DNA from 2 places in the Xanthomonas sp. AM6 genome. Region 1 is predicted to be linked to the other one. Evidence: predicted binding sites of a transcription regulator. Region 1 holds the regulator's gene; the other holds the start of a gene.
What was found. Region 1 encodes FliA, which starts transcription of late flagellar genes. Its sites were predicted from a motif close to TAAAGTTTNNCNNNCNNNGGCCGATAA; they were not measured.
Positions count from the first base shown of each region.

Region 2: the regulator FliA is predicted to act here: its motif matches at 1,636-1,662, upstream of OCJ37_RS19270 (methyl-accepting chemotaxis protein).

Region 1 covers NZ_CP106869.1:2,561,676-2,566,766, reverse strand. Annotated here, with positions in the region: gene OCJ37_RS10815 (chemotaxis protein CheA) at 1-454, opposite strand, end outside; gene OCJ37_RS10810 (protein phosphatase CheZ) at 459-1,067, opposite strand; gene cheY (chemotaxis response regulator CheY) at 1,067-1,459, opposite strand; gene OCJ37_RS10800 (RNA polymerase sigma factor FliA) at 1,478-2,227, opposite strand; gene OCJ37_RS10795 (MinD/ParA family ATP-binding protein) at 2,224-3,108, opposite strand; gene flhF (flagellar biosynthesis GTPase FlhF) at 3,095-4,723, opposite strand; gene flhA (flagellar biosynthesis protein FlhA) at 4,900-5,091, opposite strand, start outside.
Region 2 covers NZ_CP106869.1:4,498,290-4,503,380, forward strand. Annotated here, with positions in the region: gene OCJ37_RS19255 (HAD hydrolase-like protein) at 1-515, opposite strand, end outside; gene OCJ37_RS19260 (hypothetical protein) at 626-841, opposite strand; gene OCJ37_RS19265 (peroxiredoxin family protein) at 846-1,409, opposite strand; gene OCJ37_RS19270 (methyl-accepting chemotaxis protein) at 1,695-3,815, shown strand; gene OCJ37_RS19275 (hypothetical protein) at 4,066-4,284, shown strand; gene glpK (glycerol kinase GlpK) at 4,396-5,091, opposite strand, start outside.

The DNA.
Region 1 (5,091 bases):
CGCCGTTGCCGCCGGCGGCCGGCGCCTTGGCCGGCGCCGCAGCGACGGGCGCGGCGATCGGGGCGCTGGTCTCCTCGCCGCTGGTCGCGAACTGCGCGATCAGCTGCGGCGGCGCGCGCGGCGGCTCGTTGCCGCTGCCGAACGCGTCGAGCATCGACTGCAGGTAGTCCAGCGACTGCTGCGCGGCGTCGAAGTGCCGCGCCTGCAGCGTGGCCTGACCGGCGCGGGCCTGGCCCAGGGTGTCCTCGGCGGCGTGGCACAGCTCGACCATGGCGTTGATCGCCAGGAAGCCGGCGCCGCCCTTGAGCGTGTGGAAGCCGCGGAACACCGCGTTGAGCTGGTCGCTGTCCTCGGGCGCCTGCTCCAGCGACACCAGCTGCTCGCCGAGCCGGTCCAGGATCTCCTGGGCTTCGATGATGAAGTCGGCAGCGATGTCGTCGGGTACGGCGCTCATGGCATTACAGTCCCAGTCCGGACAGCAGGTCGTCGGCGTCGTTCTGCGACACGCCGTGACGGTCCAGTCCGGCCAGCGCGGGGCCGGCCAGGCTGCCATCGGGTTTCTTCTCTTCCTTCGGCGGCAATCCCAGCGCGCCGAAGCCCTCGTGCACGCGGCGCACGATCGCCGCGACGCGGCGGATGATCTGCCCGGTCAGGTCCTGGAAGCTCTGCGCCAGGGCCATCTCGGTGAGGTTGTGGCGGATCTTGTCGAGGATCTCGCCCTGGTCGCCGGTGAGGCCGCCGGCGCGCAGCTGTTCGGCCAGCGCGCGGCATTCCTCGGCCAGGTCCAGGGTGCGGTGGCTGGCCTCTTCGGTCATCGCCACCACGTGGTCCAGGCGCGAGCAGGCGTCGTCCAGCTCGCCGGCCTCGGTGGGCACGGTCGGCAGTTCGCCCAGCGCCTGGCCCAGGTCGCGCGCCAGCCGGCTCAGGCCCTGCATCATCGGCCGCGTGCGCCAGGCGGCGAGGGTGTCGATTTCCCTGCGCCAGCCGGCTTCGTCGCCCTTTTCCAGTGCGTCCAGCGCACCTTGCAGGCGTTCGATCAGGGCGCTGCGTTCGGCGGTGGCTTCCATCAGGCGGTCGCTCCCAGGCGTTCGAAGATCTTGCCCAGCTTCTCCTGCAGCGTCTGCGCGGTGAACGGCTTGATGATGTAGCCGTTCACGCCGCACTGCGCGGCCTCGATGATCTGCTCGCGCTTGGCCTCGGCGGTCACCATCAGCACCGGCAGGTGCTTGAGCTTGTCGTCGGCGCGAATGTTGCGCAGCAGGTCGATGCCGGTCATGCCGGGCATGTTCCAGTCGGTGACCACGAACTCGAACGGCGCCGAGCGCAGTGCAGCCAGGGCACTGTTGCCGTCCTCGGCCTCTGCAGTGTTGGTGAAGCCCAGATCGCCGAGCAGATTCTTGACGATGCGCCGCATCGTCGAGAAATCGTCCACGATCAAAATCCGCATGTTCTTGTTCACCGCTAACTCCCTTGGGTCTTATTCTTCGTCTTCCAGGCCGGCGTCCGCCGCTTCGAACGCTTTCAGGCGCCCGCGCAACCGTACCGTGGCCTGGCCGTGGATCTGGCAGACGCGCGACTCGCTGACACCGAGCACCGCGCCGATTTCCTTCAGGTTCAATTCCTGTTCGTAGTACAGCGACAGCACCAGCTGCTCGCGTTCGGGCAATTGCGCGATGGCCTTGCCCAGCTCGCGGCCGAATTCGCTGCGTTCCAGCATCTGCTGCGGATTGGGCCCGCCCTTGGCGATGGTGTCCAGCTCGCCGTGGTCCTCGACCCGCGATTCCAGGCTCAGCACCTGGCCGCGCGCGGCATCTTCCATCAATCGCAGGTATTCGGGAAGCGGCATGTCCATCGCCGCGGCCACTTCGTTGGCGGCGGCGGCGCGGCCGGTGCTCTGCTCGATCCTGCGGATCGCCGAGGCGGCGTCGCGGGCGCGGCGGTGCACCGAACGCGGCACCCAGTCGCCGCGGCGGATCTCGTCGATCATCGAGCCGCGGATGCGGATCGAGGCGTAGGTCTCGAACGAGGCGCCCTGGTCGGCGTCGTAGCTGCGCGAGGCCTCGATCAGGCCGATCATGCCGGCCTGGATCAGGTCGTCGATCTCCACGCTGGCCGGCAGCCGCGCCGCCAGGTGGTGGGCGATGCGCCGCACCAGGTCCGAATGCTGGGCGATGTAGTCGTTGGAACTGTTGCGCTGCACGGCGCGGTACTGGGCGGCGGCGTTCATGCGGCGACCCCCCGCTGGATGATCCGTTCGACGAAGAACTCGACGTTGCCGCGCGGCACGGTCGGCGCCTGCCAGCGCGCGGTGCGCCGGGCGATCTCGGCGATCGCCTGCGCCGACGGGCTGGACGGGTAGGCCTTGACCACCGGCTGCTGGCGCTGCACCGCCAGGCGCAGCCAGTCGTCCTGCGGCACGCAGCCCAGGTAGTTCAGCGACACGTCGCCGAGGAACTTCTCGCACACCCGGCTCAGCTTGTCGTACAGCAGGCGGCCTTCGTTGAGGTCGCGGACCATGTTGGCCACGATCTGCACCCGGTCCACGCCGCGTTCGCGCGACAGCACCTTGATCAGCGCGTAGGCGTCGGTGATCGAGGCCGGCTCGTCGCAGACCACCACCACCGCGTCCTGCGCGGCCTGGCAGAAGGTCAGCACGCTGTCGGTGATGCCGGCGGCGGTGTCGATGATCATCACGTCCAGCTCGCGCTGCAGCTCGGAGAACACGTTGACCAGGCCCACGTGCTGGGCCGGCGGCAGCTCGGCCATGTGCCGGCGGCCGGAGGCGGCGGGCACCACCATCAGCCCGTTGGGCATGTCGATCAGCACTTCTTCCAGGGTGCAGCGCCCGGCGACCAGGTCGGCCAGGGTGAACTTGGGGGTCAGCCCGAGCAGCACGTCGACGTTGGCCAGGCCCAGGTCGGCGTCCAGCAGCAGGGTGCGCTTGCCCATGTCGGCCAGCGCCATCGACAGGTTGACCGAGATGTTGGTCTTGCCGACGCCGCCCTTGCCGCCGGTCACGGCGATCGTGCGCACCGGGCCCAGCGGTTCGCTGCGCGTTGCCGACAGGGGGAAGGCATTGGTCAGATTGGCGTAATCACGCGACGGCATGGTTCTGCTCCGGAGTACAGGGCTTATCGGCAGCGCGCCGCAAATCTTCAAGGCGCAGTACCAGGCTGGCGGCGTTGGCGCGGTGCAGGTCGTCCGGCACGCGCTGACCATCGGTCACCCAGGTGATGGGAAGCCGGTGGTCCGCGACCACCGACAGTGCACTTCCAAACCGCCCGGTTTCGTCCAGCTTGGTCAAGATCACCCCCTGCGGATCGGCGCCGGCGAACCGGCGCACCACCTCGTCCAGGTCGGAGAAATGGGCATTGGCAGGAAGTACTAGCAAGGACCGGACCACTCTGGAGGCGCGCAGCCAGTGCAGCTGCCCGACCAGCGCGCGGTCGCGCTGGCCCATGCCGGCGGTGTCGATCAGCACCAGCTTGTAGTCGCGCAGGCGCTCCAGCAGCTGTTGCAGGGCGGCGTCGCTGTCGGCCTCGTGCACGGCGATGCCGAGCTGGCGGCCGTAGCTGTGCAGCTGTTCGCGGCCGCCGACGCGGATGGTGTCGGTGGTGACCAGGGCCACGTCGCGGGCGGCGTGGCGTTCCAGGAAGCGCGAGGCCAGCTTGGCGATGGTGGTGGTCTTGCCGGCGCCGGTGGGGCCGATCAGGGCGATCACGCCGCCTTCCTCGATCGGATCCAGCGCGGCGATCGGCAGGCGCTTGGACAGCAGCCCCAGCATCATCCCGCGGCCGCGGTGCAGTTCCAGGTCGGCCGGGATCTGCATGACCACGTCGCGGGTCAGGCCGCTGTCGAAGCCGTAGTCGTCCATCAGCTCCAGCGCCTGGGCGCGGACCGGCGAGCCGCGCAGGCGTTCGTCGGTGAGCCGGTTCATCTCGCGCTCGATCATCTGCCGCATCAGCGCCAGTTCGTCGCGCAGCTGAGTCAATTGTTCGTCGTTCTGCATGGCCGGGAAGCTCGGCACCGGCGCCAGGGCCGGCGGCGCCGGGATCCCGGCGCTGGCCGCGACCGGCGCCGGCTCGGCGGCCGGCGCAGCCGTGGCGGCCGCCGGGGTCAGCGAGACCGCGGCGATGCCTTCGAGCCAGGCCGGCACCGCGGCGGCGCTGGCGGCGGCGCTGGACGCGGAGGCCGCAGCGGCGAACGGGCTCGGCATCGGCACGCTGATCGGCGCGTTGCGGAACACGTCCTCGGGAATCTGGAATTCGGCAGGCGCCGGCGCGGAGGCGGGAGCGGGGGCACGCGGCGCGGCAGCGGGCCGGCTCGGCGCCGGCGCGGTGCCGGCCGGCATCGCCGAGGCGGCGATCGCGGCAGGCTGGGTCAGCGGCCGCGCCGGCGCGGCCTGCGTCGCCGCGGCGGCCGGGGCGCTGCGGCGATCGCTGATCGCGGCCATCATCGCCATCGCCGAGTTGCCGGCGGCGCCGGCCTTGGCCGCACGCGGCGCCGGATTGGCGGCCGACACCGGCAGCCGCGCCGTCTCGTCCGGCCGCACCGCGTCCAGCGCCTGCTGCACCAGCGCCTCGTCGTAGTTGCTGGCGGCGACGATCTCGATGCCCTCGTCGGTGCGCCGGTTGGACAGGATCACCGCATCCGGACCGTGCTCGTCGCGCACCATGCGGAACGCGGTGCGCATGTCGGGAGCTACGAAGCGTTTGATTTTCATGGGTGGAAACCGGGATTCGGGAGTGGGGAGTGGGGATGGGTCGCGGAGGCCGCCATTGCGCGGTTGGCATCCGGTCGCCTTGCTCTGGTTGTCTTCGATCGTTTCATTGCTGTCTCTCTCCGCTCGCGGGGTGCGCTGTTGCGAATCCCGAATCCCAAATCACCAATCCCTGCCTGTCAGCTGATCGTCCCGACCAACTTCAGCCGCTTGTCTTCCGGTACCTCGCTGTAGGACAGCACCGACAGCGAGGGGACGCTGTGGCGGACCAGCCTGGCCAGCGCGGCGCGGACCTGCGCCGGGACCAGCACCACGGCCGGTTCGTTGCGCGCTTCCTGCTTGCTGACGCAGTCCGCCAGGCTCTGATGCAG
Region 2 (5,091 bases), 1.9 Mb from region 1:
GCCTGACGCGCGGCGTCGGCGTCGCGGATCTCGTCGCCCACGCACAGGGCGCGCGCGGCCGGCACGCCGCAGGCCTTCAGCGCCGCGCGCAGCTTGCGGCGCTTGCCCAGCAGCGCGGCGCCGCAGCCGACGTGGCGGAAGCGCGCGGTCAGCTCGGTGCCGAGCACACGCTCGACGTTGTCGCGGCTGTTGGACGTCACCAGGGCCAACTGCACCCCGGCCTCCTCGAGCGCGCCCAGCAGCTCGGCCACGCCGTCGAACACCGCGATGCGCTCGATCTGCGCGGCCATCCGCGCGCGCATGCGCCGCGCCACCGCCGGCACCCGCCACCAGCGCAGGCCGCTGCGCGCCATCAGTTCGCGCGCGCTCAGGCCACGGATTTCCTGCAACCGCTCCGGTTCGAAGCGGCGGAAGCCGAATTCGTCGGCGACGTCGTTGATGGTGTCGAGGAACCAGGCGAAGGAATCGGCCAGGGTGCCGTCGAAATCGAAGATGACCAGATCGTAGCGGCGCATGCCCTGCCAGCATGCCGCAGTGGCCGCCCCCCATGCCACCACCTTGGCCATGGCCGGTGGCAGCACCTGTTCAGAAGCCGGAGCCGGCCGCGGCCGGCCCCGGCGCCGGTTCAACCGCAGCAGTAGCAGGTCAGCGGCTTGCCGGGGCCGCCCGGCCCCAGCTCGCCGCCGAACGGCGCGCACTCCTGCGCGCATTGCCAGGCGCTACACGATGCGTCCTTCTCGATCCCGTCGCCCGCGGTAGCCTGCATCGCGCCGAAGCCCATGCTGGCCAGGAACACGGCCGCGACCATCCCGTTGCGCAACGCTGTCCAACGCTGTTTCATGAGTTCACTCCTCGACAGTTGCCAAAGCCGCCGGCACTTCCGTGCGTCGCACTGCGGCCACCAGGTCCTGCACCCGCTCCGTGGTATCGAAGGCGCCGACGCGCGCGTAGCGCACCCGTCCATCGCGATCCAGCGCCAGCATCAGTGGCACGTTGCGCGCGCGGAACAGCATCAGCGCGCGGCGATCGGTGAGCGTGGTCACCGGAAAGGCGAAGCGGTGTTCGGCGGCGTACCGGCGCGCCTGCTCCGGACCGCAGTGGCATACGCCCAGCAGCTGCACGCGGCCCCCGCCCTGCTCGGCCAGGCGCTGCGCCGCCTGCACCACGCTGGGCGCCGAGCGCTTGCAGTACGGGCAGGTGGTGGTGAAGAAGAACAGCACCTGGAAGTCCGCCGCCGGCACGCCCAGGGTCAGCGGCGCGCCGTCCAGCGTGGTCGCCGCGATCTTCGGCACGTACATGCCCAGGTACGGTTCGGTGGTACGGGTCACCAACCAGCGGCGCTCCTCGCGCAGCTGGCGGTTCTGCCAGGCCAGCACCGCCACCAGCGCGCACGCGCCCAGCAAGCCCAACCACACCCAGGGAAAGCGACGTGCCATGCCGAACGCACCCGATGCCGTGACCGGAGTGCAGGCTGCGCAAGCCGGCGGCCGCGGTCAATGCATCGCGTGCGCGTTCATGCGACGCATTGCGACGCTGGGGAGCAGGTCACGCGGGGACTGGAATGGAAGCGGCGCTTGGATCGGTCCGATCCCGCCGGCGATCGCTGAATGCGACAGCGGCAACGGCTCGTGCCGCTTAAGCCCCGTGCCCCTGGGTCGATAACTCCTTGCCTCTGTCCGAAAGGTAACGCCCCCATGCCCCACACCTCCCCTCCCGGTTTCGTCAGCCTGCAGACCAAGCTGCTCGGCGCCCTTGCGCTGGGCCTGAGCGTGATCCTGCTGTGCGCGCTCGGCGGCCTGGCCAGCGCCTGGATGAACCTGTCCACGCAGGTGCCGCGCGAAGTGGCGCAGGCCTCGGCCAGCGAAGTGCTGAGCCGCGATTTCCGCATGCAGGTGCAGGAATGGAAGAACGTGCTGATCCGCGGCCACGCCGAGGACATGCGCGCGAAGTACCTCAAGGCCTTCGACGAGCAGGGCCGCAAGGTGCAACAGGGCAGCCAGGCGCTGGCCGCGGCGCTGGCCGATCCGCAGGCGGCGGCGCTGGCGCGCCGGTTCGCCGCCGAGCACGCCGACCTCGAACGCCACTACCGCAGTGCGCTGGAAGGCTTCGCCGCATCGGGCTACGACACCCGCGTCGGCGACGACGCGGTGCGCGGCCTGGACCGCAAGCCCAGCGACACGCTGCAGGCGCTGGTGGAACGCAGCACCGCGCTGGCCGAAGCGGCGGTGCTGCGCAATTCGCAGGATTCCCGGCGCAGCCTGGTGTATTCCGGGATCCTGACCATCGTCGCCGCGCTGACGCTGGTGGTGGTGATCGGCTGGTGGATCCGGCGCTCGATCGTGCGGCCGATCGAAGCGGTCGCCGACGCGGCGCGTGCGGTGGCCAGCGGCGAACTCGATACCCGGCTGCAGGTGCGCAATCGCGACGAGATCGGCGTGCTCGGCACGGCGATGCACCAGGTGGTGAGCACGCTCACCTCGGTGTCGGTGGCGCAGGCGCAGATGGCGCAGCGGCACGAGGACGGGCAGATGAGCTACCGCATGGACAGCGCCGCGTTCCCGGGTGCCTACGGGCGCATGGTCGACGACACCAATGCGCTGATCGGCGCGCAAGTGGCGCTGATCGAACGGATGCTCGACACCATGCAGCGCTACGCGGTCGGCGACCTGTCGCAGGACATGGCGCGGCTGCCCGGCGAAAAGGCGCAGATCACCGCGGCGATGGATGCGACCAAGCGCAATCTGGCGGCGATCAACGGCGAGATCCGCGCCCTGGTCGAGGCCGCCGCGGCCGGCGACTTCTCGCGCCGCGGCGACGCCGAGGCCTACCAGCACGACTTCCGCGCGATGATCCAGGGCCTGAACCGGCTGATGGCCACCGCCGACGGCAACCTCGATGCGCTGTCCAAGCTGCTGCAGGCCATCGCCGCCGGCGACCTGACCGCGCGCATGCACGGCGAGTTCAACGGCGTGTTCGCGGCCATGCGCGACGACGCCAACGCCACCGCCGCGCAGCTGGCCGACATCGTCGGCCGCATCCAGGCCGCGGCCCTGAGCATCAACAGCGCCGCCAGCGAGATCGCCGCGGGCAACGACGACCTGTCGCGGCGTACCGAACAGCAGGCGGCCAGCCTGGAAGAAACCGCCGCCTCGATGGAGGAGCTGACCTCCACCGTCAAGCAGAACGCCGAGCATGCGCGCCAGGCCAACCAGCTGGCGGTCGGCGCGGCAACAGTCGCCGCGCAAGGCGGCGCGGTGGTCGGCCAGGTGGTGCGCACGATGGACGGCATCGAGACCTCGTCGAAGAAGATCGCCGACATCATCAGCGTCATCGACGGCATCGCCTTCCAGACCAACATCCTCGCGCTCAACGCGGCGGTGGAAGCGGCGCGCGCCGGCGAGCAGGGCCGTGGCTTCGCCGTGGTCGCCAGCGAAGTGCGCACGCTGGCCCAGCGTTCGGCCAGTGCCGCCAAGGAGATCAAGGGCCTGATCGAGGCCTCGGTCGGGCAGGTCGCCGACGGCTCGGCGCTGGTGCGCCAGGCCGGCGACACCATGCAGGACATCGTGTCCTCGGTGCAGCGCGTCACCGACATCATGGGCGAGATCTCCGCCGCCTCGCAGGAACAGTCCGCCGGCATCGAACAGGTCAACCAGACCGTCACCCAGATGGACGAAGCCACCCAGCAGAACGCCGCCCTGGTCGAGGAAGCCACCGCCGCGGCGCGCGCGATGGAAGAGCAGGCGAACGGCCTGAGTGCGGCGGTGGCGGTGTTCCGCACCGGCGCCGGCAGCCCGACGCTGGCGGCAGCGGCGTAACGCGGCACGGCAGCGCGCGTCGCGGCCCGGAATGGGCCGCGACGCCAGGCCAGTTGGATCGATCGCCGGCCCGGTGGTGCTGAACCGGCCGGTCGGCGACTGGAGTCGGACCGGACGATTCCAGCGGCGCGCGACCGCTCCGGCGACGCGCGCAACGGCCACTTTTCATCCGCCCTTCCCGCTGGCTTCACGTGCTGCGTTCGCGGCGACGCGCACGGTGCGTATCTGAATCCCCACCGTGGAGACGCCCATGCAGATGCAGAATCCCAATCCTGGCCAGGACCCGCAGCAGCCGCCGAACGAGGTGCCGGGCCAGGTGCCGAATCCGGGCGTGGACCCGACCCCCGACCGCCCGGTGGATCCGATCCCGGACCAGCCGACCGATCCGACCATCCCGCCGATCAGCGATCCGGTCGGCGACGTAGACGCCCCGGTCCCGGGGCCGCGCGGGCCGACGCAGTACGTGTAGCGTCGTCGCCGAACACTGCAAACCCTGTAGGAGCGGCTTCAGCCGCGACCGGGCGTTACCGGGAACGCCCGGTCGCGGCTGAAGCCGCTCCTACAGGGAACACTGCAGCAACTAGCGAATCCGGAACCCCATCGTCGCTTCCACCGCCTGCTTCCAGCCGGCGTACAGTTCCTCGCGGCGTTCGGCCGGCATGCGCGGTTCGAAGCGGCGGTCCACCGCCCACTGCTGGGCGATCTCCGCGCGGTCCTTCCAGAATCCCGTCGCCAGGCCGGCCAGGTAGGCCGCGCCCAGCGCGGTGGTCTCGGCCACTTCCGGGCGCAGCACCGGCACGTCGAGGATGTCGCTCTGGAACTGCGCCATGAAGTCGTTGCTGATCGCGCCGCCGTCGGCGCGCAGCTCCTTCAGTTCGATGCCCGAATCGACCTGCATCGCGGTCAGCACGTCGCGGGTCTGGTAGGCCATCGATTCCACCGCGGCGCGGATGAAATGTTCCTTGGTGGTGCCGCGGGTCAGGCCGAACACCGCGCCGCGGATGTCGCTGCGCCAGTACGGCGCGCCCAGGCCGACGAAGGCCGGCACGAAGTACACGCCGTCGTTGTCGCCGGCGCGCTCGGCGTAGGCTTCCGAATCGCTGGCCTTGCCGAACATGCGCAGGCCGTCGCGCAGCCACTGCACCACCGACCCGGCGACGAAGATCGCCCCTTCCAGCGCGTACTCGACCTTGCCGTCCACGCCCCAGGCGATGGTGGTGAGCAGGCCGGTGTTGGAGGCGACCGCCTTCTCGCCGGTGTTCATCAGCATGAAACA